4 regions of the Streptomyces sp. NPDC001530 genome follow, and region 4 is predicted to be linked to each of the others. Evidence: riboswitches for the same ligand, from Rfam matches in the RefSeq annotation. Region 4 holds a riboswitch; each other region holds the start of a gene.
The links. Region 4 has a riboswitch for cyclic di-AMP ahead of ACFY0T_RS19155 (peptidoglycan DD-metalloendopeptidase family protein). Riboswitches for the same ligand answer to the same signal wherever they lie in the genome.
Positions count from the first base shown of each region.

Region 1 (7,512 bases), on a different contig from region 4:
GTGCCGGTTTTTCGCTCTCAGCATGCCCCCCTCCCCTCACTGCGTACGTCCTGTACATTTTTTACAGATGTCGATCAGAGGAGGCGCGTGCCATGGACAGCCCGTCCGCCCGCTATGTCCTGCCCGAGTTCACCGAACGGACCAGCACGGGGCACCGGACCCTGGATCCGTACTCGAAGCTGCTCGACGAGCGGATCGTGTTCCTCGGGACGCCGATCGACGACACGTCGGCGAACGATGTGATGGCGCAGTTCATGCACCTCGAGTACCTGGCACCGGACCGGGACATCTCGCTGTACATCAACTCCCCCGGCGGCTCCTTCAGCGCGATGTCGGCGGTCTACGACACGATGCAGTTCGTCACCTGTGACGTGGAGACCGTCTGCCTGGGACAGGCGGCGTCCGCCGCGGCCGTCCTGCTGGCCGGGGGCACCCCGGGCAAGCGGTTCGCGCTGCCGGGTGCGCGCGTACTCATCCACCAACCGTCGATCCCCGAACCGATCCAGGGTCAGGCGAGCGATCTGGCCATCCAGGCAGAGGAGTTGACGCGCACCCGCAGGCTGCTGGAGGAGATGCTCGCACGGCACACGGGGCAGAGCCCGGAGCAAGTCGCCGCGGACATCGAGCGGGACAAGATCCTGGACGCGCCGGGGGCGCTGGCGTACGGACTGATCGACCGGATCATCCCGAGCCGCAAGGCCTCGCGCACCGCGCCCGGCGCGAGGTGACCGCCCGATGATCCCCGATCTGCCGCCACTGCCCGCGCTCACGCGCGCCGAGGCCGAGTTGATCGACCGTTACCTCGACGTGGTCGATCTGCTCGGCCGCATCAACCCGGCCCGCCCCGGGGACACCTATCGCGGTCTGAGGGCCGCTCAGGCGCTGGTCGGCAAGGCGACGGCGCTGCGTGACGCCCTCGCGCTGATGCACCAGCGGGGCGAGAGCGAGGTGCACGCCCCGACTCTGGCCCAGGCCCTGCGCGTCCTCGACGGCGAGCGGCGGGCGGCCCGGGTCACCCTGCCGCCCGCCTCCGACAGTTGACGCACGGACACCCGGGCCGCGGCACGCCGCCGAACCGGCGAAGTGTCCGGCCCGGGTTTCAAACGGACCAGATGGCGTACCCCCTGATGGAGTAGTCGCGGGTCCTTTCGAGAGCGCGGATAAGTTGCGCAACGCGCGTAGCGCAGAGGCGGAATCAAGTGTTCCGATGCTGGTACGAGCGTCGTCGGCACCCTCAACACCCCCTCGAACGGAGGGGTGTCCACCCGAACGGGTGAGTGGTGAGTAACCCCACAAACCACCGATTCCGCTCGGATTTTCCGACCCACATGCGTGAAGATCCCTTCCGACGACAAGCCCCCGCCGCAGCGGCGGGGCGGTCCGGGCGGACGCCGAGTCCTGCCGCCGCCCGGATGTCCGGTCGACAGATGTGGATCGGCAGGAGTGGAGGACCCAGCACGACGGGCCGCCGGAGAGATCCGGGCGGTCCTTGGGGTGAAGCCGCAGTACGCGGCCGGGCTACTTCGCCAGCCCGAATCCGACAGGTCATCCTTCACAGGCGGCTGACGAAGGGTTGCGCATGACTGCGCTCAATCGTGTCCCGTCGCTGTGGACCAGGGCCGGTACGGCCTCGGCCCTCACCATCGCCGCCGTGGGCGGCACCCTCGTGGTCCCGGGCGTCGCAACCGACGCCGAGGCGGCCACTCTCGCGACGAAGGCACTTCAGGTCGCGGCCTCCAAGAAGGGCTCCCCGTACCAGTGGGGCGCCACGGGGCCACGCCGCTTCGACTGCTCCGGACTCACGCTCTACTCGTACAAGAAGGCGGGCAAGAAACTGCCTCGTACGGCCGCGGCGCAGTACAACAAGACGCACCACATCTCCGCCTCGCACCGCAAGGCCGGAGACCTCGTGTTCTTCCACTCGGGCCGGAACGTGTACCACGTCGGCATCTACGCCGGGAAGGGAAAGATCTGGCACTCCCCGAAGACCGGGGAGGTCGTGAAGCTCCAGAAGATCTGGACGAAGAGCGTCTGGTACGGCCGGGTCAGCTGACCTGCCCGAGGGGGTGACGGCGCACGCCGCCGTCACCCCCTCGGGGCGTGAAAGCGGGCGGAACCGGTTACTCGTGCACCATGGCCGAGCAACCTCCCCTCGCGGCACGCCACGAGACGCCCCTCGAACGCGCCGACCGCAATTTCGCGGAACTGCTCCAGGAGCTGCGCGTCACCCAGACCGGGGTGCAGATCCTCTTCGCCTTCCTGCTGACCCTGGCCTTCACGCAGCGCTTCCCGTCCCTCGACTCCGTGCAGCGCGCCACCTACGTCATCACGCTGCTGCTCTCGATGCTGGCCGCGGCCCTGTTCACGGCCCCGGCCGCGCTGCACCGCGCGCTGTTCCAGCAGAACGTGAAGCCCGTCATCGTGCGGGTGTCCTCCCGGCTGGCCCACATCGGTCTGTACGTGCTGATGCTGGCGTTCAGCGGATCGGTACTCCTCGTCGTGGACGTGACGCTGGGGCGCGGCGCCGGAATCGCGGCGGGAGCGAGCACGCTGGCCGTCTGTCTCGCGCTGTGGAGCGTCCTGCCCCGGCTGGTGGATCACGTCAGATCCGCAGAGGCTCGAGCAGAAGCACCAGGCCGAGAACCGTGAGCGCACCGCCGGTGACCGCCTCCACGGCCCGGGCGGCACGCGGCCTGCGCAGCCACCGGCCGAGCCGGTCCACCAGCAGCGCCACCGCGGGGAACCACACCAGGGCGAGGACGACCACGATCAGCGCCAGCAGCAGGGTCCGCGGCATCGCGGGGCTGCCCGCCGGCACGAACTGCGGCAGCAGGCTGAGGAAGGTGATCGGCGCCTTCGGATTGAGCGCGTTGGTGACGAAGCCCTGTCGCAACGGGCGCGCGCCGGACCCCGCCACGTCGGCCACCGCCTCGCGCGGCCGTCCGAGCGACCGCAGCGTCCGTACGCCGAGGTACAGCACATAGGCGCCGCCGAGCAGCTGCAGCGCCGGGAACAGCGCGGGTACGGCGGTGAGGACCGCGGCGACCCCGGCGACGGCGAGCGCCGTGTGCAGGAGCAGCCCGCCGGTGATGCCGAGCGCGCACGCGACTCCGGCCCGGCGCGAGACCAGGGCGTTGCGTACGACGACGGTGAAGTCCGCGCCCGGCATGGCGACCATGCCCGCGGCGACCCCCGTGAAGGCGATGAGCTGTGCGTCCATGAGCACCAGGCTGCCCGTAAAGGGCCTGTAGCGGGTATGTCGAATATTCTGGGTGGGTCTAAAGCAATGGTTTAGACCCTGAGGGCCCCAGGGACCCTCAGGGCCCCGCAGACCCAGGAGAGGCACGATGTACGACCCGACGCGGCTCGCGGCGCTGGTGGCGGTCGCCGAGGCGGGGTCGATCACCCGCGCCGCCGAGCGACTCGGCTACACCCCGCCCGCGCTCTCCCAGCAGCTGGCGAAGCTGGAGCGGGAGGCGGGCGCGACCCTGCTGGTGCGGTCGTATCGCGGGGCGCGGCTGACGGACGCGGGCGAGCTGCTCGTGACGCGGGCCCGCCGGGTCCTCGACGAGATGGAGCGGGCCCGGCACGAACTGGCGCGCCTGGCCGGCCTGTCGGGCGGCACGCTACGGCTCGGAACCTTCCAGACGGCGGGCATCCATCTGCTGCCGCCCGTCCTCAGCGCCTTTCGCCGGGCCCACCCGGACGTGGAGCTCGCGGTTGCCAACTACGAGCCTCCGGAGGGCATTTCGGCGGTCGCGGCGGGTGAGGTGGACCTGGCCCTGACGCACACCTACGAGCCCGCGGCGCCCGTACCGCTCCCGTCGTCCGTGAGCGTGGAGCCGGTCCTGGTCGAGGAGTTGGTGCTGGTGACCGCTCCCGGGCATGTCCTCGCGGGCGGCTCGGCGCGGCTGCCGCTGACCGAGCTCGCCGGGCAGCCGCTGATCAGCATGGCCCCGGACCATCCGCCCCGGCAGGGCGTGGAGGCCGCGCTCGCCCGGGCCGGGGCCACCCCATCGGTGCTGGTCGAGACCCCGGGGTACGCCCTGGTGTGCGCGCTGGTCAGCGCCGGGCTCGGGGTCGCGGTCGTACCGGAGATGGTGGCCGCGACGGCGGCGACGCCGGTGGGGACGCGGCTACTGGAACCGGGAGATCTGCGCCGTACGATCTCGGTCGTCCACCGGAGCGACGAGGCGGCCCCCGCGGCCGATGTCTTCCGGGCCCTGCTGCGCGGCGCCTTCGGACGGGCCGCGCAGCACAACTAGGCCGCGTCGCGGGACTCTTGTGGTCCGCAGAACCGAACGGCTCGCTTCCCTACGGCTCTTGCGGCCCCCCGGCCGCCACCACCGGCTGGACCGGTGCCGTCCACGGCAGTTCGATGGAGACCGTCTTGCCGCCCTCCCGGGTGGGCCGGACGGTGAGTCTGCCGCCGCACTCGGCGGTCAGCCAGCGGATGATCACCATGCCGCGGCCGTTGTCCTGTTGGACGGCCGCGGGCAGCCGTTTCGGAAAGCGCGGGTGGCTGTCGGTGACGCCGAGACGCAGCTGTTCGTCTCGGTCGAGCCGTACGTCCACCGTAAAGGTGGGCGACTGCCCGAACGTGTGCTGGACGGCGTTGGTGGCTAGTTCGGACACGATCAGGCGTACGGAGTCCGCGACTTCGGAGTCGCACGGCAGGCCCCATTCGGCCAGCACGTCGACGACGAATTTCCGGGCCGCGGAGACCGAGGCGGGATCGCTCGGCAGAGTGACGGATGCTTCCTGGTGGTCTGCCATGGCGACGTCGTCCCTTTCCCACGGGACCGGAGTCCGACACGGAGCGGATGGTTCGAGTACGGTCCCGGACTGGTGCTTCGCGCCAGACTGCCATTACCGGGCCGGTCACGGGTGCGATCCACCAAGTTATGCATATATCTGTCGCTCGAAGCGGTGAACTCTGCGACGGCAGACCGTATTTGGGCGGCTCGGAAGGAGTAAGGAGTACGGCCATGCAGCACGGTCCCGCGGTGCGCCGCCGCAAACTCGGTGCCGAACTGCGCGCGCTGCGCGCCGATGCGGGCCTCACGAGTGGTGAGGCGGCCCGCCTGCTGGGCTGGCATCAGTCGAAAGTGAGCCGGATCGAGACCGGCACGAGCGGGGTGAAGCCGGCGGACGTAGCACGACTGCTGGACGCGTATGCCGTGGAGGATCCCGAATTACGAGATCTCCTGGTCGTGTTGGCGGGCTCCGAAGGCAACGGACGGCACCATTGGTGGCACGCCTATCGCGGGGTGCTGCCTCCGACGTACCGCGACTTCATCAGCCTGGAGTCGCAGGCCAGTGGGATGCGGACGCTGGAGACCTCCGTCGTGCCAGGGCTGCTGCAGACGCCCGAGTACGCCCGTGCGGTGACGCGGGCCGCCGTGGACGGGCTGGAGGACGGCAAGCTCGACGCGCTCGTCGAAGTGCGCCTCGCCCGCCAGGACGTGCTGCGTTCGCATCCCCCGCTGGAACTGAGCGCGGTCCTGGACGAGGCGGTGTTACGACGGGAGGTCGGCGGACCGGAGGTCATGGCACGTCAGCTGAACCGGCTACGGGAGGCCGCCACCCTGCCTCAAGTGCGGCTTCAAGTCCTGCCGTTCGCCGCCGGAGCACACATCGGAGTCACCGGGCCTTTCGTTATCTTTTCATTTCCGAACACAACTGATCTGGATGTGGTTGTTCTCGACCACTTGACGAGTAGCCTCTACCTCGAACGGAAAGAAGACCTTCAGGCCTACAGCGAGGCCTTCAACGCCCTTCAGTTCCACGCCCTTTCGCCCGAGGCCTCGTTGGACTACATCGCCGGGATAGCTGACGGCGCGTAAGGAGGCACCATGTCAGCACTGGCTCGGAACGTACCTTCCAGTACCTCACTGCACGATGTGCGATGGCTGCGCAGCAGCCGCAGTACGGGAATGAACAACTGCGTCGAGACGGCGCGCCCCGGCCCGGGACCCTGGTCCGGACTGGTGGCCGTGCGTGATTCCAAGAACATGGCAGGCCCCGCCCTGCTCTTCGCTCCTGCCGCCTGGGAGGGATTCATCGCCGCACTGAGCTGACCGCCGAACCGCTACCCCTTCACCGCGTCCGACCGATCACACCTACGGCGTGCTCGATCTGCTCCTCGGTGAGGTCCGCGCGGGCGGTCAGCCTCAGCCGTGAGATGCCGTCGGGCACGGACGGGGGACGGAAGCAGCCGACGGCGAGTCCCGCCTCACGGCAGTCGGCCGCCCACCGCACGGCCCGTTCGGGGGAGGGCGCGCGCACGGATACGACGGCGGCGTCCGGCCGTACCGCCTCCAGCCCCTCGGCCGTCAGGCGGGTGTGCAGTGCCGTCGCCACCGCGCGCGCCCGTCCGGCACGCTCCGGCTCGCGGCGCAGCAGCCTGAGCGCCGCGAGGGCCGCGCCCGCCGCCGCGGGCGCGAGACCGGTGTCGAAGATGAACGTGCGCGCCGCGTTGACCAGGTGGTCGATGACCGGGGCGGGGCCGAGGACGGCGCCGCCCTGGCTGCCGAACGACTTCGAGAGTGTGACGGTCACGACGACGTCCGCGTCGCCCGCGAGCCCCGCCGCGTGCGGAGCGCCCCTGCCACCGTCGCCCAGGACGCCGAGCCCGTGGGCGTCGTCGACGATCAGTCCTGCGCCGTACTCCCGGCAGGCGAGGGCGATTTCGGACAGCGGCGCCGCGTCCCCGTCCACCGAGAAGACCGTGTCGGAGACGGCGACGGCGGGTCCCTGATGGGTGCCGAGCGCCTTGCGCACGGCGTCGGGGTCGGCGTGCCCGACGACCTGCGTGGTGCCGCGGGCCAGCCGGCAGCCGTCGATCAGCGAGGCGTGGTTGCCCGCGTCCGAGACGACGAGCGAGCCGTGCGGCGCGAGCGCGGTGACGGCGGCGAGATTGGCCGCGTATCCGGAGGAGAAGACGAGCGCGGACTCGAAGCCACAGAAGTCGGCCAGCTCGCGTTCCAGCTCGCCGTGCAGTTCCGTGGTGCCAGTGACGAGCCGGGAACCGGTCGCGCCGCCACCCCACCGTCGCGCCGCGTCCGCCGCGGCCCCAGTGATCTCCGGATGGCGGGCGAGACCGAGGTAGTCGTTGCTCGCGAGATCGAGGAGCGGCGAGTCGGCGGGACGCGGACGCAGGGTGCGGACGAGTCCGGCCCGGCGGCGCGCCCGCGCCTGCTCGTCGATCCAGCCGAACGCCATGTGTCCTCCGGGCCGTAGTGGCGGGTGTGCCGTAGTGGCGGGTGTGTTGTAGTGCGGGTGTTTTGTAGGCAGTGCACAGACCCTAGCGGCCGGGCCAGCCGCCCAGGATGTGGCAATACCCACACGTCGAACCGTCTCTGTTGTGCAAACTCTCCTTGGCCGAGAGCGGTCGCATAGGCCAGGATCGGACCTCATGGACCTGCTGAACACGCTGGTGGACAAGGGGCTTCGGCGCGAGCTGCCGACCCGGGACGAAGCTCTGGCCGTGCTGGCCACCTCCGACGACGA
Region 1 covers NZ_JBIAVS010000010.1:182,475-189,986, forward strand. Annotated here, with positions in the region: gene ACFY0T_RS21825 (ATP-dependent Clp protease proteolytic subunit) at 93-728, shown strand; gene ACFY0T_RS21830 (hypothetical protein) at 736-1,041, shown strand; cyclic di-AMP (ydaO/yuaA leader) riboswitch at 1,412-1,577, shown strand; gene ACFY0T_RS21835 (C40 family peptidase) at 1,580-2,053, shown strand; gene ACFY0T_RS21840 (DUF6328 family protein) at 2,134-2,649, shown strand; gene ACFY0T_RS21845 (LysE family translocator) at 2,603-3,220, opposite strand; gene ACFY0T_RS21850 (LysR family transcriptional regulator) at 3,348-4,265, shown strand; gene ACFY0T_RS21855 (ATP-binding protein) at 4,315-4,776, opposite strand; gene ACFY0T_RS21860 (helix-turn-helix domain-containing protein) at 4,989-5,846, shown strand; gene ACFY0T_RS21865 (DUF397 domain-containing protein) at 5,856-6,080, shown strand; gene ACFY0T_RS21870 (8-amino-7-oxononanoate synthase) at 6,100-7,224, opposite strand; gene bioB (biotin synthase BioB) at 7,418-7,512, shown strand, end outside.
Region 1: linked by a shared signal. The riboswitch ahead of ACFY0T_RS21835 (C40 family peptidase) and the one ahead of ACFY0T_RS19155 (peptidoglycan DD-metalloendopeptidase family protein) in region 4 are both predicted to bind cyclic di-AMP.

Region 2 (7,512 bases), on a different contig from region 4:
CCCACTGCGGGGTACCGGAGTTGGGCTTCACGAACGAGTGTGCGATGTGGCCGCCGAGCAGGGCCGCGACGTCACGCTGGGCGAAGGCGTAGCCGCCGCCCTCGACCGGCTTGCACTCGTAGATCTGCTTGCCCTTGACGACCGACGCCTGGAAGTTGTTCAGGGCGTGCCGGAAGTCGAAGGTGCCGGTGACCTTGTGGAGCTGGCCGCGGACGGCGCCGCCCGGGAACTCGGCGGTGTGCAGATTGGCGTAGAACGAACCGGGGTCGGTCTTCAGCTGGGAGAGCAGCGCGGCGTCCTCGACCTTGACGGTCCCGACGACGCTGTGGCCCTTGGCCTTGCTCAGCAGCTTGGTGAAGTCGACCTTGACGCCGCCGTTGGTGCCCTTGGCGCCCTGGTGGATGTGGAGCAGGGTCGGCTTTCCGGTGCCGCGCCAGGTCACGGCGACGGACACCTTGTCGCCCTTGACCTTGATGAACTCCAGCGCCGCGCCATCCTTGTCGCCGACGGCGGGGCCGCCCTGGACGGGCACCTCGTTGGCGCCGTTGAGGCTGGTGGCGAGGATGGTGCCGCCGCTGCCGTCGAGCACTCCGCTCTGCACGGCGATGGTCTGGTCGCCGTGCCCGGAGTGCCCCTTGCTCTGGCTGCCGCTGTCGGCGACCGCCGGGATGACGGCAGCGGCGACACCGGCCGCGGCGGCCACCGCGACGCCGGTCAGGATCAGGCTCTTACGACGCGTGCTGAACGTAGCGAACGTGGCGTTCGATCCCATGATTCTGTTTTCTCCCCGTATCTCAGCCAACGCCCCCTGCGTCAGCTTCTGGAGAGTGTTACGGAATGGATCTGAGATTGGACTCAATCCAACAATGTGACGTGCGCCACATATCTTTTAGCCCGTCCGCCGTCTGAGGACGAGCGCGTAGCGCGATACGGGGGTCTGGGGGCGGAGCCCTCAGGGACGATGGGGGTCCCCCCTGCTCGAGCGAAGCCGAGAGCTTGGGGGAGGGTAGGGGCGGAGGGGGCGAAAAACTCCGGTGCCGTCAGCCGGCCCGATGCACCACCGCATCCACCAGCTCCACCAGCGCCGCCTTCGCATCGCACTCCGGCAACGGAGCCAGCGCGGCCCGCGCCTCCTCGGCGTACCGCACGGTGTCCCGACGGGCCTGCTCCAGCGCCGGATGGACCCGCAACCGGGCCAGCGCCTCGGCGTGCCGCGCGTCATCCGTCAGGTCGGAGTCGAGCAACTCGCACAGCGCGATGTCCTCGGCCAGCCCCAGCCGCTCCACCCGCTCACGAAGCCGCAGCACCGGCAGCGTAGGAATCCCCTCGCGCAGATCCGTCCCCGGCGTCTTCCCGGACTCGTGCGAGTCGGACGCGATGTCCAGCACGTCGTCCGCGAGCTGGAAGGCGACCCCCAGCCGCTCCCCGTACTGCGTCAGCACGTCCACGACCGTCTCGTCGGCCCCCGACATCATGGCGCCGAACCGGCACGCGACAGCGACCAGCGAGCCGGTCTTGCCACCCAGCACATCGAGGTAGTGATCGACCGGGTCACGCCCGTCGCGCGGCCCCGCGGTCTCCAGGATCTGACCGGTCACCAGCCGTTCGAACGCCTCGGCCTGGATCCGGACGGCCTCGGGCCCGAGGTCGGCCAGGGTGTGCGAGGCACGCGCGAAGAGGAAGTCACCGGTGAGGACAGCCACCGAGTTGCCCCAGCGGATGTTCGCACTGGGCACCCCGCGCCGCGCATCCGCCTCGTCCATCACGTCGTCGTGGTACAGCGTGGCGAGATGCGTCAGCTCGACGACCACGGCCGAGGGCACGACACCCGGCGCGTACGGGTCCCCGAACTGCGCGGCGAGCATCACGAGCAGCGGCCGGAACCGCTTTCCACCGGCACGCAGGAGGTGCTGCGCGGCCTCCGTGATGAAGGGGACCTCACTCTTGGTGACTTCGAGCAAGCCCTCCTCCACAGCCGCCAATCCGGCCTGGACATCGGCTTCGAGAGCCTGGTCCCGCACGCTCAGCCCGAACGGCCCGACGACGGTCACGAGAGGTTCTCCTGTCTGCTGACGATCACATGGCGAACTCGGTCGATCATTCGGTCGATGACACGGTTTGTCGATGTGTCGCTGCCATCACTCAAGTCAGCGTATCCGGTCACGTTTCGATCACCACGAGCGCCCACCGTCCCTCGCGCGACTTCGCCCCGGCGGCAGACACCCGCGCGCCCGAGCTGCAGGTACCCCCGCACCCGACCGGCAGACACCCGCGCGCCGAAGTGGAGGCGCCCCGCGTACCAGGGCGGTATCGGATCACGAACGGTATGTTCTTGATCAGCCGATTCGACCGGACATGTACTGACTTGGGAAGGGGCAGGCATCCGTGTCCCGAAGAGCCGTCGAAGCCAAGCCCGCCGACCGGCCCCGCCCGGGTGACGACCACGCCTTCTTCGGCCAGGCCAGGGGCCTGTTCTTCGGCCAGACCAGGGGCTTGCTGCCCCTCTCCGGCCGGGAGGTCTGGGAGCGCTTCGCGTTCCTCGGCATTTTCGGCCTGATCCCGTACGTGACCGGCCGCCGTCACCCGGCCGGGCGCACACAAGCGGCGGAATGCGCCCTCGCCCCGGAAGCGACGCGCCGCGCCGTCCGCCTGATCGGCCTGGGCCTGCCGGCCGTCGCCGCCCTCCGGCTGCGCCGCACGATGCACCCGGTCCGCTGACGCCACTGGGGTGACGCTCATGCACATCCGTACGTCCTTCCCGTACGACACCACTCACGAGGACTTCTGGATCCCGCTCCTGGACGGCACCCGTCTGTACGCCCGCGTCTGGCGCCCGCTGACCGACGAACCCGTACCGGCGCTGCTCGAATACCTCCCGTACCGCCTGACCGACTGGACGGCGTCCCGCGACTGGCAACGTCACCCCTGGTACGCGGGCCACGGCTACGCCTCCGTCCGCGTGGACGTCCGCGGCCACGGGAACTCGGAGGGCATGCCGACGGACACGTACTCGGAGGTCGAGCCGGCCGACGGGGTGGAGGTCATCGACTGGCTCGCCGCCCAGCCCTGGTGCACCGGCAGGGTCGGCATGTTCGGCATCTCCTGGGGCGGCTTCACCTCCCTCCAGATCGCGGCCCTCGCGCCCGAGCCGCTCAAGGCGATCGTCACGGTCTGCTCGACGGACGATCGCTACGACAACGACACGCACTACATGGGAGGTTCCGTCCTCGCCGTCGACATGCACGCCTGGGCGGCCACCATGCTCGCCTTCGTCTCCCGCCCGCCGGATCCGGTGCACGTGGGCCAGGTGATGTGGCGGGACATGTGGGTGAGGCGCCTGCAGGCGGTGGACCCGTTCGTCCACACCTGGCTGTCCCACCAGACCCGGGACGCGTACTGGCGCCACGGCAGCGTCTGCGAGGACTACGGCACCATCCGGGCAGCGGTCCTGGCGGTCGGCGGCTGGCACGACCCGTACCGCGACACGGTGCTGCGGCTGGTCGAGAACCTGCCGCCCGAGCGCGTACGCGGCCTGATCGGCCCCTGGTCTCACCAGTACCCGGATCGGGGCCTGCCGCCCGGCCCGGCGATCGGCTTCCTCCAGGAGACCCTGCGCTGGTGGGACCACTGGCTCCGGGACACGGACACGGGGGTCATGTCGGAACCGCTCCTGCGCTCGTACGTGATGGACGCACACCCTCCGGCGACGGTGTACGACGTACTGCCGGGCCGCTGGGTGGCGGATGACGCCTGGCCCTCCCCCACAGTCACCCCCGTCTCGTACGCGCTCCAGGGCGCGCCGGTGCTGGTCCGCTCGCCCCAGCACACAGGGGTGGACGCGGGCCGCTTCCTCCCCTACGGAAACGACCCGGACCTGCCTCCGGACCAGCGGGAGGAGGACGCGCGATCGGCCTGCTTCGAGTTCGAAGTGCCGGAGGAGACCTGGGTGTTGGGCCGTCCGCGGGTCCGTCTGCGGCTGACGTCCTCGGTCCCCCGGGGCCAGGTGATCACCCGCCTCTGCGACGTGGCGCCCGACGGCGCCTCGACGCTCATCACCCGAGGTGCGCTGAACCTGTCAGCGCGCCACGGTCGTGACCAGGCGGTTCCCTGGAAACCGGGTACTACGGAGGACGTGGCTTTCGACCTGAACGGCATCGGTTACGCGTTCCCGCCTGGCCACCGCATCCGTCTCTCCCTCTCCTCTGCGTACTGGCCCTGGATCTGGCCCCAGCCGGGCTCGGAGGCCGGCTTCACCCTGGACCCGACGAGCAGCGTCCTCGAACTCCCCGTACGAGCAAGGGAGTCGGCGCCCGCTGTCGCCTTCGAGGAGCCGGAGGAGTCCGAGCCCCTGGGCGTGGTCGTCCCGGCGACGCTGGACGAACCCCGTCCGGAACGCCTGGTCGTCCGCGACGTGGCCGCCGGTACCTGGCGCCTGGAGGTCGCCCCCCGCTACGGCGGCACCCGCCTCTACCCGGACGGCCTCGAATTCACCGAGGACGCGCTGGAGACGTACACCATCAGCGACTCGGACCCGCTGTCGGCCCGCGCCCGTTCCACCTGGTCGGTCCGTCTGCACCGCCCGGACCTGGCCTGGGACGCGCGCGTCTCGACGACCTCCGAAATCACCTGCGACGCCTCGCACTTCATCACCTCCAACGAGGTGATCTGCAAGGACGGCGGCGAGGTGGTCTTCCACCGGACATGGGAGAAGAGAATCCCCCGAACGGCGGGCTAGAGACGCGGAGGCGTCGTAGGGGATTCTGAGGCCATGGCGCGGAGTGACAGGGAGCCACGGACCGGGGAATTCCTGATGGACCTCGACGAGGGCATGCTCGCTTACTTCCGCGAGATGGCCCACGAGATGGTCACGCGCTTCGGGATCTCACGCGCGGAGGCCGTGGCGAGGATCAACAGGGCATACAGGGGGCGGAAGTTCGAGCCGTATCCCGACCTGATGTGCCACGAACTCCCCGAATACTGGGGCTACGGCCTCTACTTCAAGCCCAACGCGGGCCGCCTCCCCGACGACGACCGCGACACGGACCTCTCCGTGTGGGAGGTGCGCCCGGCTCCCCCCAGGCACTCCCCCGCCTGGACACTCGAACCGTAATGCCCGAGTTGACCGCATTGCCGCTTTGATGGGCCTCGGGCGAGTGAGTTGGGTCACGCCCGAGTGATCCCGACATTCCACCCCACTTCTTCGATTCCCCCTTCGCGGAAGGCAAGTTGAGGATCACATTCCGGTACAATCGGGCAATTCATCCTCTCCTTTTCCAAGGTTAAAGCGGACTGAGCCATGAATTCGGGGCTTGTTCCCGACATGTGCTCTCGCATACGTTCGCCCCGATCCGGGCGGATCGCCGAATCCTGCCGCCGCCCGGAAACCCCACCCACCCACGCACGGCAGGAGCGGGGGACCCAGGTAAGCCGCCGTTCCGGACACCGGAGCGGCTCGGGGTGAAGCCGCGCCCACAGCGCGGCCGGGCACCTCCAGCCCGAACCCGACAGCTCACCTCGCAGGCGCCGGAGAGGAATGTCGCCATGCCCGGACGAGGCACGCACCGCCGTCCCAAGCCCAACGCCCTCACCCGCGGTCTGATCGCGGCGGGCACGAGCGGAGTCGCGCTCGCACTTCCCCTCGTGAGCGCGACCAGCGCACACGCCGCCCAGCCGACACAGGTGGCGCAGGTCACGAAGGCCGCCGCGGCCACGACTCTCGACGTCCAGCTCCTCACCTACAAGGTGGTCGCGGGCGACACCCTTTCCAAGATCGCGCAGAAGAACCCGACGAGCGGCGGCTGGAAGAAGCTGTACGAGGCCAACCGCGCGGTGATCGGCGCGAACCCGGCCGTGCTCAGCCCGGGCCTGACGCTGACGGTGGGCACGAAGACCATCAAGTCGAGCACGGCGTCCAAGGCGAGCACGGTCACCCCCGCCTCCGCCAAGACGTACACCAACAACCTCGACGGCTGGATCAAGCACTCCCTGGACATCATGGCCAAGGCGGGCATTCCGGGCACCTACAACGGCATCTACCGCAACGTCATGCGCGAGTCCTCGGGCAACCCCAGGGCCATCAACAACTGGGACTCCAACGCCGCCGCCGGCATCCCGTCCAAGGGTCTCCTCCAGGTCATCGACCCGACCTTCAAGGCCTACCACGTCCCCGGCACCGCGATGGACCCGTACGACCCGGTCGCCAACATCACCGCAGCCTGCAACTACGCGGCGGCGAAGTACGGCTCGATCGACAATGTGAACGGGGCGTACTGACCGGCCGTCGGTCCGGCCGGCCGGCTGTCCATCCAGCCGGTCGGCTGGCCATCAGGTCGGCCGGCTGTCTATCGGGCCTTCGGGCTAGTCGGCTGTCTATCGGCTTGGTCGGCTGTCCTTTGGGCCGGTCGGATGCCCAGCCGTCCGACTACCCCTCCACCAGGTACCGGTAGACGGTCGACTGCCGGGCCTGGAACCCAAGGCGTTCGTACAGCCGGTTCGCCGCCTGGCGATCCGGCCGAGAGGTGAGATCGACGGTCCGGGCGCCCGCTTCCCGGGCCAAGCGCAGAGCCTCCCGCGTCAACAGCGCCGCGACCCCCCGGCCACGCGCCGCGGTGTCCACGACCACGTCTTCGATACGACCGCGCAGCCCGGACGGCACAGGAAGCAGCACCAGGGTCAAGGTGCCGACGATCTCGCCTGCCGCCCGGGCGACCAGCACCGTGTTCGCATCGCAGGACACCATCCGGTCGACCGCCGCGCGGTCGAGGGGTTCGGCGGTCGAGGACAACTGCGGCAGCAACCGGCCGAAGGCATCGACGAGTTCCTGACTCGCTTCCCGGATGATCTCCACCTGAACGTCCATGCCGCGGAGCGTATCGGCCACCCCGAGAGGTTCCGGCGCCGCCGGGCCTAACGGGCCCGAAAGAGCCGCTCCAGCACCACCGCGACTCCGTCCTCCTCGTTCGACAGGGTCACCTCGTCGGCGACCGCCTTCAGTTCCGGGTGGGCGTTGGCCATGGCGACGCCGTGGGCGGCCCAGTCGAACATGGGGATGTCATTGGGCATGTCGCCGAAGGCGAGGGTGCTGGCGGGGGTGAGCCCGAGGTGAGCGGCGGCAAGGGCGAGGCCCGTCGCCTTGGTCACGCCGCATGGCTGGAGTTCGACGGTGCCCGGCCCCGACATGGTGACCGTCGCCAGCGAACCGACCACGCCCCGCGCCGCCGACGCCAACTCGTCGTCGGACAAGGACGGGTGACGGAGCAACACCTTGCTGATCGGCTCCGTCCAGAGGTCGTCGCGGCGGTGTACCCGTACCGCCGGAAGCGTCGGATGCGGCATCACATACCCCGGCTCGATGAGCGTGAGCCCGTCCACGCCGTCCTGGTCCACCGCCGCATAGAGCAGCCCGACCTCCGCCTCGATCTTGCCGAGCGCCGTCTCGGCCAACTCCCTGTCCAGGGTCACCGACCACAGCAGACGGTCCGCCCCGGCGTCGTACAGCTGCGCCCCCTGCCC
Region 2 covers NZ_JBIAVS010000005.1:76,818-84,329, reverse strand. Annotated here, with positions in the region: gene ACFY0T_RS10880 (CHRD domain-containing protein) at 1-772, opposite strand, end outside; gene ACFY0T_RS10875 (polyprenyl synthetase family protein) at 1,041-2,051, opposite strand; gene ACFY0T_RS10870 (hypothetical protein) at 2,386-2,718, shown strand; gene ACFY0T_RS10865 (CocE/NonD family hydrolase) at 2,738-4,735, shown strand; gene ACFY0T_RS10860 (hypothetical protein) at 4,811-5,110, shown strand; cyclic di-AMP (ydaO/yuaA leader) riboswitch at 5,382-5,538, shown strand; gene ACFY0T_RS10855 (transglycosylase SLT domain-containing protein) at 5,542-6,273, shown strand; gene ACFY0T_RS10850 (GNAT family N-acetyltransferase) at 6,422-6,859, opposite strand; gene ACFY0T_RS10845 (Cof-type HAD-IIB family hydrolase) at 6,907-7,512, opposite strand, start outside.
Region 2: linked by a shared signal. The riboswitch ahead of ACFY0T_RS10855 (transglycosylase SLT domain-containing protein) and the one ahead of ACFY0T_RS19155 (peptidoglycan DD-metalloendopeptidase family protein) in region 4 are both predicted to bind cyclic di-AMP.

Region 3 (7,512 bases), on a different contig from region 4:
GCGTTCGGGCTGCTCACCTGGCTGGCCGTCTGGACCCGGCAGCGGGAGCTGCGCACCATCCGCTCGGAACTGCCCGCGTACGCCGTCGCCGGGTGGCTGACCGCGACGGAGCCGTACGTCCTCGGCTCGATGCGGGCGCGGCGGCTCGCCCGCGAGTGGGCCGGCCATCACTTCGGGAAGGGTGCGGCTCGCTCGGTCGCGGAGTACGAGGCGTACGCGACCTCGCTGGCGTTCCTGCGTCACCGGGGGCGGCGGGGGCGGGCGGGTGCCGACTTCGTCGTACGGGAGCGGGAGTTGCTCGATGAGCTGTGGCGGCGGCGGGAGGTTGCTCGGCCGGCGCTGGCGTACGCCGCGCGGGCGACGGCTCCGGTGCTCGCGTATCCGCAGCCGTGGCCCGCGTACGGGTACGTGAGCCACGCCCAACCGTATGGGCCCGCCCAACCGACCGGGCCCGGCCAGCCGCACGGGCCCGGCCGGCTCTACGGGCCTGCGGCGCCGTATCCCGCGTACAACCCGTACCGCTCGTAGTTTTTCGCCCCCTCCGCCCCTACCCGTCCCGTACCTGGGGCTCCGCCCCAGACTCCCGTATCGCGCTTCGCGCTCGTCCTCAAACGCCGGACGGGCTGAAACTTCCCCCGGGCCGGCGCTGGAAAGTCCTTAGCCCGTCCGGCGTATGAGGACGAGGCCGTCAAGGCCGATGGGGGTCCAGGGGGCGGAGCCCCTTGGCGGGGGTTTGGGGGTGGAGCCCCCAAGGGACGGGAATGGGTAGGGGCGGCGGGGGCGAAAACACTCGGCGGTTACGCCGACGCCTCCGTCAGCTTCGTCAGCTCCGCGGCCGTAAGGGCCAGGTCCGCCACCCCGAGCAGCGCCGGCAGCTGCTCAACGGTCCGCGCGGAAGCGATCGGCGCCGCGACCGTCGGCTGGGCGGCGAGCCAGGCGAGGGCGACCGTGGCGATCGGGGCGTCATGGGCCTGGGCGACCTCGTCGAGGGCGGCAAGGACCTTCCGGCCACGCTCCGTCTCCAGGTGCTTGCCGGCGCCCTGCGCACGCGCACTGTCGACCGTCGCACCCGGGCGGTACTTGCCGGTGAGGAACCCGGACGCGAGGGCGTAGTACGGGACGGCCGCTAGGCCGGAGCGTGAGGCGACGTCCCGAAGAGCGCCCTCGTAGGTGTCGCGCGAGACGAGGTTGTAGTGCGGCTGAAGGGCGACGTAGCGCGCGAGGCCCTCGCGGTCGGAGAACTCCAGGGACTCCTGGAGCCGCTCGGGCGAGATGTTGGAGGCGGCGATGTGCCGCACCTTGCCCGCCTTCACCAGCTCGTCGAGCGCACCGATGATCTCCTCGACCGGCACCTCCGGCTTGTCGAAGTGCGTGTAGTAGAGGTCGATGTAATCGGTGTCCAGACGGCGCAGGGACGCGTCGGCCGCGGCCTTGATGTTGGCACCGGACAGCCCCGGGTACTCGGGGTGCTGGCTGACCTTGGTGGCCACCACGACGTCCGAACGGTTGCCGCGGGCCTTGAGCCACTTGCCGATGATGGTCTCGGACTCACCGCCCTTGTTGCCCTCGATCCACGCCGAGTACGAGTCGGCGGTGTCGACGAAGTTGCCGCCGACGGCCGTGTACGCGTCGAGCACAGCGAAGGACTGGGCCTCATCGGCGGTCCAGCCGAAGACGTTGCCGCCGAGGGAGAGCGGGAAGACCTCGAGGTCGGAGGAACCGAGCTTGCGCAGAGAAGTCATGGTCGAATCCAACGCCGTACCGGATTCATGAATTCCGCAAACGCCTGACCGGCAGCCCTGACGTCGGGGGGGTGTCGTCAGGACCGCCGGGGATCAGAAGAGAACCGGGCCGGGTTCGAAGAGAGTCGGCCTCAGAGGGTTGAGGCCAGCGTCGACTCAACGCTTTGAGGCGAGCATCAACTCAGGGGGCTGAAGCCGAGAGCCGGCTCAGGAGCTGGGGCGAGAGCCGGCTGGCTCAGGGGTTCGAGGCGAGCGTCGGCTCAGGGGGTGAGGCCCTTGCTGCGCAGCCACGCCATCGGGTCGATCGCGTCCCCGCCGTCGGGGTGGACCTCCAGGTGCAGATGCGGCCCGGTGACATTGCCGGTCGCGCCCACGCGCCCGATGACGTCACCCGTGGTGACCTTCTGCCCGACGCTGACTCCGATCGACGACTGGTGGTTGTACCACAGCTCCGTGCCGTCCTCGAGGGTGAGGATCGTGCGGTAACCGTACGCGCCGGCCCAGCCCGCCTCCGTGATGGTGCCGCTGTGGATCGCCTTGAGCAGCGTGCCGGTGGGCGCGGCGAAGTCCAGGCCGGTGTGGTAGCCCGAGGACCACATGGAGCCGGCCTGCCCGAAGGTCGACGTGATCGTGTACGAGGAGGTGGGCAGCGAGTAGCTCTTGGCGAGTTCGGCGAGGCGCTCCGCCTCGGCCTTCGCCTTGGCCTCCTCCTCCGCCTTCTTCTTGGCGGCGGCGGCCTTGGCCTCTGCCTCGTCCTGCTCCTTGGCGGCGAGCGCGACGGCCTGCTTCGCGGCGGCGGCCTCGGCGGCCTCCTGGGCGGCGCTGTCGACCTGGTCCTGCTGCGACTCGGCCTGCTGCATGATGCGGGCGCGCAGGGCCTCGCCCGCGTCCGTGCTGCCCTGCGCGGCGTCGGCGCTGGTCAGACCGGCGCTGGTGAGCGGGGTGGCGGAACCCTTGGGTGCGCTGGATTCGGCGTCGGATATCAGGGCCTTGGCGGAGTCGGTGACCGACGACAGGTCGGGCAGCGAGATCGACACCGGAGGCTTGCCGGGCGCCGCGGTGGCCATGCCGCCCGCGCCGACAGCGGCGATGACGCCTACGCCGAGAACCGTGGAGCTGCGGGCGAGTCCTCCGCCGCGCTGCTTGCTGACGCGGTGCCGGCCGCGAACGGGACGGACGGAATCCTCGGTGGGATTCCACTCCTCCCAGGGACCCTCGTCGTTGCCGTACGCGTAGCCGAAGGGCTGGGTGTCGTTCGGCGCGAACGAGGTTTGCTGGGCAGGCCGGTTGGACGCCACGTGGGCGCGCTCCTTTCCTTCCTTCTCGCCTACCGGGTTAGCTGACGGGTTCGGAGCAGGAAGGTCTCCTACGCGCGTCAACCACGGTTTGTTCCACCGTGGAAGACGCTCGATTCACCCCAAGTTGGTGGTTCCCCGGCTCCCTTGCGGGATTCGGCGCGTGCGCACGGAGCCGCCTCTTGTGACGGCTGGGACGACCGCGCTGCGTTATCGAACGTTAATAGACGCGGGTACCGGATTCCAAGCTGTTCGGACTGATCATTAACGCTTTTGGCCAGGACTTACGGGTCACCAGCGGCGAAAAACGGGCGAGTTGACCACGCCTCATAAACATCCACTCAACTAACGGTGCGTCAGTTGTTATGCGGAGGGGCACCGTCCGATCACCCCAGGTGATAACGATCAAGAACGCTGGACAGGGGCCCTCAACAGCACCGTCACCGCCCGGTCGCACCCGGGCGGTGACGGCCGGGAAACACCAAGGGCCGGAACTCGTGAATCCGAGTTCCGGCCCTTGGCCTTCAGTAGCGGGGACAGGATTTGAACCTGCGACCTCTGGGTTATGAGCCCAGCGAGCTACCGAGCTGCTCCACCCCGCGTCGTTGAAACCAGTGTACGCCATTCGCGGGACCCAAAGCACACACGTTTAAACGCACCCCCGCGCAGACACTTCGCAGGCACTCCACAGGCACTCCCAAGCAAGGGATTTATCCCAGAAGGTGCCGATTGGGCGCCTTGGCCCGCTCCTCGTACTCCGGGAGTACGACCACGTCGGCGCCCGCGGCCGCGAGGAGCGCGTTCCCGTCGGCCCCGGCGACGAACGTGTCGGGCTCACGCCACGCGGTGACCACCCGTCGCACACCCGCGTCGAGGATCAGCCGGGCGCACGGCGCCGGCCGCGAGGCCCGCCGGGCACAGGGCTCCAGGCTGCTGTACACCGTGGCGGAGCCGAGGCGCGGATCGGCGGGGTCGATCTTGGCGAGCGCCGCCTCCTCGGCATGGACCACAAAGTCGCCGCCCTCACGGGAGTGTCCCCGCGCCAGTTCGGTCCCGTCGGCGGCCACCACCACCGCGCCCACGCTGAACGCGGTCTCCGAGGGCGGACACAGCTCCGCCAGCTCGCACGCGAGCGCCAGCCAGTGCCGGTCCGCGGCGGAGGCGAGCGCCCCGGCGCCGGGTGCGGTGGGGACGTACCGGATGAGGACGACGTCCCCGACGGGCCGTGTCTCCACCAGCCGCATGCGCCCGGGGGGATACGCCCCCGGCCCGAAGAGCCGCGGCGCGTCCGGCTCGCCGACGAACAGTGGCGCGACGGCGAGCTGCAGTTCGTCCGCGAGCCCCTCGCGCATCAGCTGGGTGTGCACCCGCCCGCCGCCTTCGACCATGAGGCGGCGCACACCGCGTACGTCATGGAGGTGTTCCAGCAGCACCCGCCAGTCGAGTTCGGCCCCCGTGGACACCAGCTCGACGCCGAGCCCGTCGTCCAGCCCGCGCAGGGCATCGGCCGCCCTGGCCGCCCCCTTGTCCGTCGTGTAGACGACCTTCTCGCCGCCCGTGTGCCAGAACTGCGCCGCCGGGTCCAGGTCGCCGGATCCGCTGACGGTGACCTTCAGCGGGTACTCGGGGCGCCCGGCGGCGACCCGCGCCGCGCGCCGCTCGGCCGAGTTGACCAGGAGCCGCGGGTTGTCCGAGCGGATCGTGCCCGCGCCGACCAGGATCGCGTCGCTGGAGGCCCGTACCTCGTCGACCCGGTCGAAGTCGGCCGGGCTCGAGAGCAGCAGCCGCTCGGGACCGGTGTCGTCCAGGAAGCCGTCGAGGGAGACGGCGGCGGACAACAGGACGTAGGGATGGGGCATGGGGGCGGACCCTCCAGCTCTCGCAGGTTCGACTGGACGACTCGGTACGGCTCGATCCGTACGACTCGGTACGACTCGGACGACGTGACATGACTCAGCGAATGAAGTCCTAGTGGTTCAATTTTTAAACAATACCTAGACTGTACGCATGACGACCCGCTGGCTCTCCCCCGCCGAACAGCGCGCCTGGCGCTCGTACGTCGCCGCCTCCTCGCTCCTGGAGGACACCATCGACCGCCAGCTCCAGGCGGAGGCGGGCATGCCCCACCTTTACTACTCCATCCTGGCCATGCTGTCCGAGGCGCCGGACCGGCGGCTGCGGATGACCGAGCTCGCCGAGATCCTGAAGATCACCCGCAGCCGGCTGACGTACGCGGTGACGCGGCTGGAGAAGGACGGCACGGTACGGCGCGAGGGCTGCCCCACCGACAAGCGGGGCCATGTCGCCATCCTCACGGACGAAGGCATGGCCATCCTGGAGCGGACGGCGCCAGGGCATGCGGAGACGGTGCGGTCGGCGGTCTTCAACCATCTGACCCCCGAGCAGGTGGGGCAGTTGGAGGAGATCTGCGAGAGCATCGCGCGGGCGATCCAGGGCGAAGATCCCGGGGTCGGCGGGGAAGATCTGCCGTGGCGGCGACGTTCTTCTTCGCAGTGCGCACAGTGAGGCGCTTGTCCGCAGTGCGCACAGTGAGGCACTGCAGCGACCGCAGCGACCGCAGCGAGGCGCTGACCGCGTGATCCGCGAGACACCGTAAAAGCTATTGCTTGAACTTTGAAGCATCGGGTACGGTCTCCGTCCGAGGGTGTGCTTCAAATCTGAAGCACCATCTCGTACGCACCCGCTGGACGGAGAGACAACATGCGCGACTACCCCACCGCCACCGTGCGCACCCGCGTCCGCGTGCCCCTGCGCTTCGGCGACGGCTACTCCGTCGACGCGGAGCTGGTCACCTTCCACGGCCTCGCCGACGGCAAGGAACACCTGGCCGTCGTCCTCGGCGAGCCCGGCGCCAACCCGCTGGTGCGGCTGCACTCCGAGTGCCTGACCGGCGACGTCTTCGGCTCGGCCCGCTGCGACTGCGGCCCGCAGCTGCGCGAGGCGGTGGAGCAGATCGCACAGCGGGGCGGCGTGCTGCTGTACCTCCGCCAGGAGGGCCGCGGCATCGGCCTCTACAACAAGCTCGACGCGTACGCCCTCCAGGACCAAGGCCTCGACACCTACGCCGCCAACGCCGCGCTGGGCCTGCCCGAGGACGACCGCGACTACACGGCCGCCGCCCAGATGCTCCAGGCCCTCGGCATCGACTCCCTGGACCTGCTCTCCAACAACCCCGACAAGGCCGACCAGCTCCGCGACCTCGGCATCACGGTCTCCCACCGCGTCCCGACCGGCGTCTTCACCACGGCCCACAACGTCCGCTACCTCCGCGCGAAGGTCCTCCAGACCCACCACACCCTCCCGCTCCCGGAACTCACCGCGGGCTGACACCCCCGCCGTTCTCGCCACAACGACAACAGCGCCCCATCCGACCTGAGTCGGGTGGGGCGCTGTACTCGGTAGACCCTGTGGGACTCGAACGAGCAGTGGCCGAGCAGAAAGGCCCGCCACCTGGGTGACGGGGCGGCCTTTCATATCCAGGTCAGCTCTACGCCGGGGCCTGCCCGTTGTTCCGGCAAGACGTCTTGCGCGCTCGCCATCGTCCTCGGCGTCGCCCTCGACCCCGCCGCCGAACTGAGGATCCACGAGCTGAAAGGCTCCGGCGACCTCGACTCCGTCAAGCCCATCTGCCACCGCTACGTGTCCGGCGACGAAGACGAGGACCTGGAGGCTGGCCTGTCCGGGCTGCGCTCCGGGATCGCCGAGTACCAGCGGCGCGCCAAGTTCATCGAGTCCCTGCCCGCCAGCCACGTCCCAGAGGGCCGCCGCGTCACCCGCGCGCTCGCCGAGAAGTACCCCCGAGCAGCAGCTCGGCCCCCGTAGCCCTCGACAGCCCTGGTACGCAGTACAGGACGTCGCCATCCTCGCCGCCAAACGCAGGCAGGCCAAGGCGGCTTGACCGCAGGTCAGGCGCCCGCCCCTACCGCAGCGAACAGGAACGACGCGACGCCTTCCCGCAGTGGCTGCACACCTACAATCACCACCGCGGACACACTGCGCTGAAAGGCGGCGACCTCCTCGACCCAGCCAACGCCCGCTCGGCGCACCGGAAGTGCAACAGCGCCAGGGGCAGCAGGATGGCGCCGCGGCCGCAGCAGCGAGCCTCACGGGACTGGCGACGCAGCGTGCTGTACGTCGTCACCGGCCCGCCGGCCGCGGGCAAGTCCAGCTGGATCAAGGCGCACGCCATGGCGGTCGAGGACTTGGACGACCGGGCCAGAGTGCCGGTACCCGTCCCTGGGCCGCGGGGGCCCAAGGGCGATCCCCGGAAGCCTGCCCCCACCATCATCCCGTCGCCCGGCGCGTCCGGGGCGCCCGGCCGGGACGGCGCAGACGCCACAGCGCCCGGCCCCTCGGGACCGCCCGGCCCGCCGGGGGCAGACTCCACCGTCCCGGGGCCGAGCGGTCCACCGGGCAGGGATGGGAGCGACGGCGCCGACGGTCGCGACGGGCAG
Region 3 covers NZ_JBIAVS010000012.1:322,231-329,742, reverse strand. Annotated here, with positions in the region: gene ACFY0T_RS26195 (PrsW family intramembrane metalloprotease) at 1-528, shown strand, start outside; gene ACFY0T_RS26190 (aldo/keto reductase) at 798-1,742, opposite strand; gene ACFY0T_RS26185 (M23 family metallopeptidase) at 2,003-3,040, opposite strand; cyclic di-AMP (ydaO/yuaA leader) riboswitch at 3,052-3,209, opposite strand; tRNA gene ACFY0T_RS26180 (tRNA-Met) at 3,566-3,639, opposite strand; gene ACFY0T_RS26175 (dihydrofolate reductase family protein) at 3,748-4,896, opposite strand; gene ACFY0T_RS26170 (MarR family winged helix-turn-helix transcriptional regulator) at 5,045-5,563, shown strand; gene ribA (GTP cyclohydrolase II) at 5,759-6,385, shown strand; gene ACFY0T_RS26160 (hypothetical protein) at 6,698-6,880, shown strand; partial or broken gene ACFY0T_RS26155 (IS481 family transposase) at 6,907-7,065, shown strand.
Region 3: linked by a shared signal. The riboswitch ahead of ACFY0T_RS26185 (M23 family metallopeptidase) and the one ahead of ACFY0T_RS19155 (peptidoglycan DD-metalloendopeptidase family protein) in region 4 are both predicted to bind cyclic di-AMP.

Region 4 (7,512 bases):
GGAAGGGTTGACGGATGGTGAGATAAGCCACGCGTCAAGTGTTGTCCAAACCCGGAATAAGCCCCTGATCAGGGACGTTGATACAGCCGCCACACACGGAAGTCGGAGATCCGGAAGTGGCTCCACACGGTGCGGAACGCGAAGTGCCCACTTGTGTAAGGCTCCGGGTCGGTGTAGTCGAAGACCAACCGCCCGTTGTTCCACCATCGCACGACGGAGCCGTCCGAGACGATCCGGACGCGGTGCGGCTCGTTCGCCGTGAGCAGCGGCTCCGTGTAGTCGTAGATCAGCGGCCGGACACCGGCCTCACCGACGTAGCGGCGCAGCCGTGTCGTGGTGTTCGAGTTGGCGCCGTATCCGACGTAGTACGTCTTGAGGTAGTCGTATGCGGCGAGGGTGCCGTCCCGGGGCGTGGCGAAGAGGTCGTCCGGGGAGCGTACGTCGACGGCGTTCCAGAAGTTGTTCAGGTCGGAGACCCGGTCGTTGACGCCGCCCGCGGAGACGGGTGTGGCCGTGTACTCGATGACGTACGGCCCTTCGAGCTTGCGCTTGAACCAGACCGTCGCGCCACTCGGTACGTCGATCTCCAGGACACCGCGCGAGGCCGTGACCTTGCCGCCGTCCTGCAACTCGGTGGCCCACTGGCCCAGGCCGTGCCGGAAGTCGTCTGCGGCGATCAACTGTCCGCGGCGGTGGGTCGGTGCGGCGCTCGCGGCGGTGGCCGGGAGCAGCGCCGACAGGGCGGCACCGGCGGCCAGGGTTCCAAAGACTCTGCGGGTCGTCATGGGACTCCATCCGTACGAGGGATCGTGGTGATCGCGGGCTTCGACACCCGCCGGGCCTCGGTGCCACCAGGCGCTCACACCGAACTCGGCTTCTCCTCATGACCGTTGACGACAGCGTTCCGTACCCCTGGTGATCGAGGAGAGCGACGAGCCGAACGGCCACGTTGCGAAGCAGGGACCTCCGAAAGTATAGAAAGCGCTTGCGGGGATCGCTGTGACACTGTTCCGCTCGTGGATCGCCCATGAGGGTGCCGGAGGGGTCGCTCACGCAACACCGAAGGCCGGACCCCGGGGATCATGGGGTCCGGCCTTCGGCGGCTGTCCTGCCTCGAGAGGCAGAGAGTCCTGCCCGTCAAGGGCAGGAAGTCAGGAAGCGGGGTCAGCCAACGGCGACACCGTGCGCACGCAGGTACGCCACCGGGTCAACGTCCGAGCCGTAGTTCGGCGTGGTGCGGATCTCGAAGTGCAGGTGCGGTCCGGTGACATTGCCGGTCGCGCCGGAGAGGCCGACCTGCTGGCCCTCGGTCACGCTCTGGCCCGCCGAGACGGAGAGCGCGGACATGTGGGCGTACTGGGAGTACTGGCCGTCGGCGTGCCGGATGACGACCTGGTTGCCGTAGGCGCCGCCCCAGCCGGCCGAGACGACGGTGCCCGAGGCGATGGCCTTGATCGTGGTGCCGGTCGGGACCACGAAGTCCACGCCGGTGTGGTAGCCGCTGGACCACATGCTGCCCGCCACCTTGTAGGCGGTACCGACGGTGGCGCCCGCGACCGGCAGGGTGTAGCCGGAACCGCTGCCGGCGGACGCGGTGTTGGCGGCCGTCGTGGTGGTCTTGGCGGGCTTCGCGGCCGAGGGCGTCGTCTTGGTCGACGACTGGGTGGCTCCGCCCGAGGCGGCCTTCTTGCCGAGCGTCAGCTTCAGGCCGGGGTGGATCAGCGACGGGTCGCTGCCGATGGCCGAGCGGTTGTCGGAGTAGAGCCTCTTCCAGCCACCCGTGACGTTCTGCTCGTCAGCGATCTTCGAGAGATAGTCACCGGCCTTCACCCGGTAGGTCTTGGTCCCGGCCGCCTTTTTCGCGGCCGTGGGAGCGGCGGCGGCGGTCTTCGCGGGGTTTTCGGCAGTCTGCGCGACAGCGGCGGTCGGGGTCGCGGCGTGGGCGCCGGTGGCTCCCATCAGAGGCAGCGCGAGCGCGGCGCCGCCGGTTCCGGCCACGGCGATCGAGCGGGTGAAACGCTGGGACTTGGGACGGCGGTGCTTACCCTTCGCGGGCATGACGAATTCCTCTCCGGCGCCTGCGAGGTGAGCTGTCGGGTGCGGGCTGGAGATGCCCGGCCGTGCGCATGCACGGCTATACCCCTAGCCGTTCCGGAGACCGGAACAGGCGTGGTACCTGCGGGTCCCCCGCTCCTGCCGTGTGCGGGTGAGTGAGCGAATTCCGGGCGGCGGCAGGATTGGGCGTCCGTCCGGATTGAGGGCGAACGTAAGCGAGATGAGAGCGTGTCGACAACCATGCGGCTTTTCTGTACGCGCGCCTTTCTTGATCCATGCCGGAATTCCCGTCACCCTCTGTGGATTGACGATCTTTCCGACTTCTCAATCCGCCTTGGAATTCGGGCGGGTTGAGAAAGGAGGACCGCAACGCATCGTCACGAATATGACGCTCCTCACGCACGTCCACACACGTCGCTTTATTCCAGGGCCAGTTGGAATTAAGGCGCCAATTCGGACAGAACAGTCACATGCGACGCAGTCGGATAACCGTCGCATCAAGGTCCCCGCGCAGCCCCGTCCGTATCCCGTGATGCAGCAGCACCGCACCCCGGTGCACTTCGCCCGTTTCGCGGCACTCATACGCTTGTGTCGGGTCGAGTCCACGCAGCCGGAGCGGGGCGACCGGCTCGCCGTGACGCTGGGCCTGGAGCCAGGCGAGGACGACGGTCTCGTCGCCGTGGACGTACTGCACCGCGCTCAGCCCGCCCTCCGGGGGTCGCAGCCGGTAGAGGTCGCCGCGCTGCACGACGGGCCGGATCTCTTTGTAAAGCCCCACCCAGTCCCGCGCCTCGGCGAGTTCCTCCTCACTCCACTCGCTCAGGTCTCCGCCGACGCCGAGCACCCCGGCCATGGCGCTCACGAAGCGGAACCGCAGCGAGCTGACTCGCCCGTTGAGCTGCGTGTTCGGACTGTCCGTGACCCAGGCGGCCATGACCCGGGCCGGGTGGATCTGGCTGAAGCCGTGCTGAATGGCGAGCCGGTCGAGCGGGTCGGTGTTGTCGGAGGTCCACACCTGGTCCGTACGCGCCATGATCCCGAGATCGATGCGGCCGCCACCGCCGGAGCAGGACTCGAAGGCGACTCCCGGGTGCGCGGCCCGCAGCCGGTCGAGGAGGGCGTACAAGGCCTCCACGTGCTCGACCCACAGCTTCTGCGGGTAGCGCTCGCCGGGCCAACCCGCGTCCGTGAAGCAGCGGTTGAAGTCCCACTTCACATAGTCGATCGGGGCGCTGGAGAGCAGGCCGTCGAGCTGCTCCCACAGGTACTCCTGGACGTCCGGGCGGGCGAGGTTCAGTACGAGCTGATTGCGGTACTCCGTCCTGGTTCGCCCCGGCTGGAACTGCACCCAGTCCGGGTGCGCGCGGTACAGCTCACTGTCCGGATTGACCATTTCCGGCTCGACCCAGATCCCGAATTGCATACGCAGCGCGTGCACGTAGTCGCCGAGCGGCTTGAGCCCGCCCGGGAAACGGTCCGGGTTGGGCGTCCAGTCGCCGAGCCCGGCCCGGTCGCTGGTCCGCGCCCCGAACCAGCCGTCGTCGACCACGAACAGCTCGACCCCCATCGCGGCGGCCCGCCGCGCGAGCACCCCCTGCTGGTCCTCGGAGATGTCGAACGTGGTGGCCTCCCAGGAGTTGAACAGCACCGGCCGGTCCTGGTCCGCGTCCGGGATGACGTACGCGCGCTGGTAGGCGTGCCAGGCCCGGCTCGCCCCGCCGAAGCCGCCGTCGCTCCACAGTCCGGCGAAGACGGGGGTCGTGAACGACTCCCCCGGCTCCAGGCGCACCAGCCCGGAGTCGTCGTACCCCGCGCCGCCGGAGATCTGTACGCGCGCGTCGGGCAGTTGGGCCACGGAGATCCGCCACGAGCCCGACCAGCCGAGCGCGCACCCGTACACCTCGCCGCTCTCCTCCGTCGCCTCGCTGTCGAGCGCGACCCACGGCAGATGCTGGTGCCCGGTGTGCCCGCGCCGGCTGCCGATGACCTTCTCACCGTAGGTGAGGGCGGAGCGCACGAGCCGGGACTCTGCCGCCCATCGCCCGTGCAGCTGGGACAGCCGCCAGCCGTCGCGCTCGGGCAGCGTCCAGGTCGCGGAGTCGGCGCGCAGCAGCTCCAGGGCGGGGCCTTCGTTGGCCAGGGTGACCCAGCGCTCGATGACGTCGCCGCGCATCCGGTAGTGCAGCGTGATGCCGAGCCCGGAGTCCGAGAAGCGCAACCGCAGCTCGTCACCGTCCGCCCGGTACTCCTCGAAGCGCCACTCGGTGCCGCGCCGCTCGTCCGTCCGCACGGAGAGGGCGGGGCGGACGAAGCGGGGGCCGCCCTCGACCGGGTACTCCTCGTGCCCGTCGAGCGGGGATTCGAAGGGCCAGTACTGCGGCGCGGGCATGGCGGCGAGCGCCTCGGCGTCGGCGAGCGTGACCCGTGGGCCCCAATGCAGGTGCAGCAGCTCGTCGCGTTCGGTGAGCCGTAGTGCGTAGCCGCTCATCGGCCCCGAGAGAAGCCAGGTACGACCGTCCGAGCCGACCTCGATCATCAGTCCCCCACAGATTCGAACACGTACGATCAGGCCCCAACATCATCATGGCTCGGCGCCTCGGAGGCAACGCCTGTGGACAACTCATTGCCCGAGGAACCCATGTCGTATCGTCGAGAGCGCAACCCGTCGACTAGCGCCGCCCAGCGAAGCCGAGCAGCGCCGACGGCCGAATGGGAGGAGCCCCAGTGACGCAGCAGGTCCCGTCGACCGAGCCCGAGCTGGCCGGAGTGCGCAACTTCCGGGACGTGGGCGGCCTGCCCACCGTGGACGGCCGGCGCGTGCAGCACGGGCAGCTGTTCCGCAGCGGCCACCTGGCGCACGCCACCGAGGAGGACGCCGCGTTCCTCGCCTCCCTGGGCCTGCACACGATCTTCGACTTCCGCAATGCCTCGGACCAGAAGCTGGAGGGCCCGGACGTCGAGCTGCCGGGCGTGCGGAACGTGAATCTTCCGCTGACCGACCCGGCCGACGGCGCCGAGTTCTGGAAGATGGTCCGCGACGGCGAGATCGACCAGCTGCGCTCGATCCTCGGGGACGGCCAGGCCGCGCACCGCATGATCACCTCGTACCGCACGATCATCAAGGAGCGCACGACCGAGCACTCCCAGGTGCTGCACGCGCTGGCCGACGACAGCGTGCCCGCGCTGATGCACTGTGCGGCGGGCAAGGACCGCGCGGGCCTGTCGATAGCTGTGGCGCTCCTCGCCCTCGGTGTCGAGCGCGACGCGATCGTGGCCGACTACCTGGAGTCCAACGCCACGCACCGCCGCTACAAGGTGCACCGCAGCAGCAGCTCCGCCTCCGCCTACTCCCCGGAGGTCATGGAGCTGCTCAGCCCGCTGTTCGACGCGCGCACCGAATACCTGACGGCGGCCTTCGAGACGATCGAGGAGACCTGGGGCGGCGTCGACGCCTACCTGGAGCAGGCGCTGCGGATCACCCCCGAACTGCGGGAGCGACTGCGCGAGCGCCTGCTGGACTGAGCCCCGAAGGGGATCTAGTGGCTCTGCGCCCCCAGCGTGAACAGTAGGTAGATGAAGGCCGCGAAGACGTGGCCGACGGCGATATAGATGATCAGTCGTATCCACAGGGAGCGCGGGAACCGCTCCTCCATGGACCGTCGCGTGCCGGGTTCCGTGGGTTCGGTCATGACGTCTCTCCCGAGGTCGGGTGCCCCGTCGCCGGGCCGAGGCACAGCGCGGCGGTGGGGCTCTGCAGCAGGGTGTGGACAAACAGGAGCTCGGCTCCGGCGTGATCGGCGGCGGCGATGCGGTGCGGGGTGAGCGAGTCGAAGTGCGCGCTGTCGCCCGGCGCGAGCAGGTGCGCGGCGTCCCCGAGGCGCAGCCGCAGCCGCCCCCGGAGGACGTACAGCCACTCCTCGCCGGGGTGGACGCGCACGATGTCGCCCTGCGAGCCGTACGGGACGTGCACCCGCAGGGCCTGCATGCCCCGACTCGGGGCACCGGCCTGCCAGTACGTCCAGCCGCCCGCACCGGTCGGCTCCATGTCGGCGGCGCGCACGATCGCGTCACGTTCGGCGACCGTCTCGCCGAGCAGTTCGGAAACGGTCGTACCGTAGATACGGGCGAGCGCGAGCAGCATCGGCAGCGAGGGCTGGCGCTGCCCGGTTTCCAGGCGCGAGAGATGGGCGGGCGAGAGCCCGGCGGCGCGGGACGCGGCCTCCAGGGTCAGGGAGGCACGACGGCGCAGCTCACGCAGTTGGGGTGCGACGACGGGAAGCTCGGTGGACGGTTCCTCGGTCTCCCCCGGTTCGGCAGGGCTCATGCCTTCCATTGAGCCCGAACATTACCTCTAGGGCAAATTTCTTGCCCCAGAGGCAAAAAGTACGAGCAACCTCAGCGGTTCGCCACCGCCTGCTTCACCAGCGTCTTCCCGAAGTCCCACATCAGCCCGCCCCCGCTGTGCGCGTCGTCCATCACGGCGGTGAAGGCCTCGACGAAGCGGTCCACGTCCCGCTCGCCGATGATCAGCGGCGGGATCAGCTTGATCACCTCCAGATGGTCGCCGGAGACCTGGGTGAGGATGCGGTGCCGTTGCAGCAGAGGGACGACCACCATCTGCGCGAACAGGCCCTTGCGCGCGGCCTGCAGCATCGCCCAGCGGCTGCGCAGCTTCAGCGAGGTGGGCCGCCCGAACTCGATGCCGATCATCAGGCCCCGGCCGCGTACGTCACTCAGCAGCTCGTATTTGTCGGTCAGCGCCGCGAGCCGGGACTTGAGCTGCTCGCCCGTGGCGCGCGCGTTGGCGACGATCTGCTCGTTCTCCATGACCGACAGCACGGCGAGACCGGCCGCCATGGCCTGCGCGTTCGACCCGAAGCTCGCCGAGTGCACGAGGACCCGGTCCATCGACGAGTAGACCTTCTTGAAGATCCAGTCCTTGCCGAGGGTCGCGCCGACCGGCACATAGCCGCCGGAGAGCGCCTTGGCCACGCACACCAGGTCGGGCTCGACGCCTTCCTCGTGCTGGTAGGCGTAGAAGTCCCCGGTCCGCCCGAGGCCGGTCTGCACCTCGTCCGCGATGAGCAGCGCCTTGTGCTTGTGCAGCAGCTCCTGGGCGGCGCGCAGATATCCGGCCGGGGCCTCGTGCACGCCCTTGCCCTGGATGGGCTCGACGATGAGCGCGGCGACGTCGCCCTTCTTCAACTCCCGTGCCAGGACGTCGAGATCACCGAGCGGGACGGCCGTGTCGGGCAGCAGCGGGGCGAAGCCGTCGCGGAAGCCGTCCTCGCCGTTCACGGACAGCGAGCCGGTGGTCAGGCCGTGGAAGGCATGCGCGCAGTAGAGGATCCGCGGCTTGCCGGTGGCGTACCGGGCGAACTTCAGCGCGGTCTCGACGGCCTCCGTACCGCTGTTGCCGAAGAAGACCCGGTCCAGGTGCGGGCTGTGGGCGAGCAG
Region 4 covers NZ_JBIAVS010000008.1:422,669-430,180, reverse strand. Annotated here, with positions in the region: gene ACFY0T_RS19160 (DUF6250 domain-containing protein) at 69-785, opposite strand; gene ACFY0T_RS19155 (peptidoglycan DD-metalloendopeptidase family protein) at 1,165-2,058, opposite strand; cyclic di-AMP (ydaO/yuaA leader) riboswitch at 2,063-2,227, opposite strand; gene ACFY0T_RS19150 (alpha-galactosidase) at 2,522-4,591, opposite strand; gene ACFY0T_RS19145 (tyrosine-protein phosphatase) at 4,780-5,577, shown strand; gene ACFY0T_RS19140 (DUF6126 family protein) at 5,592-5,708, opposite strand; gene ACFY0T_RS19135 (helix-turn-helix domain-containing protein) at 5,741-6,379, opposite strand; gene ACFY0T_RS19130 (aspartate aminotransferase family protein) at 6,451-7,512, opposite strand, start outside.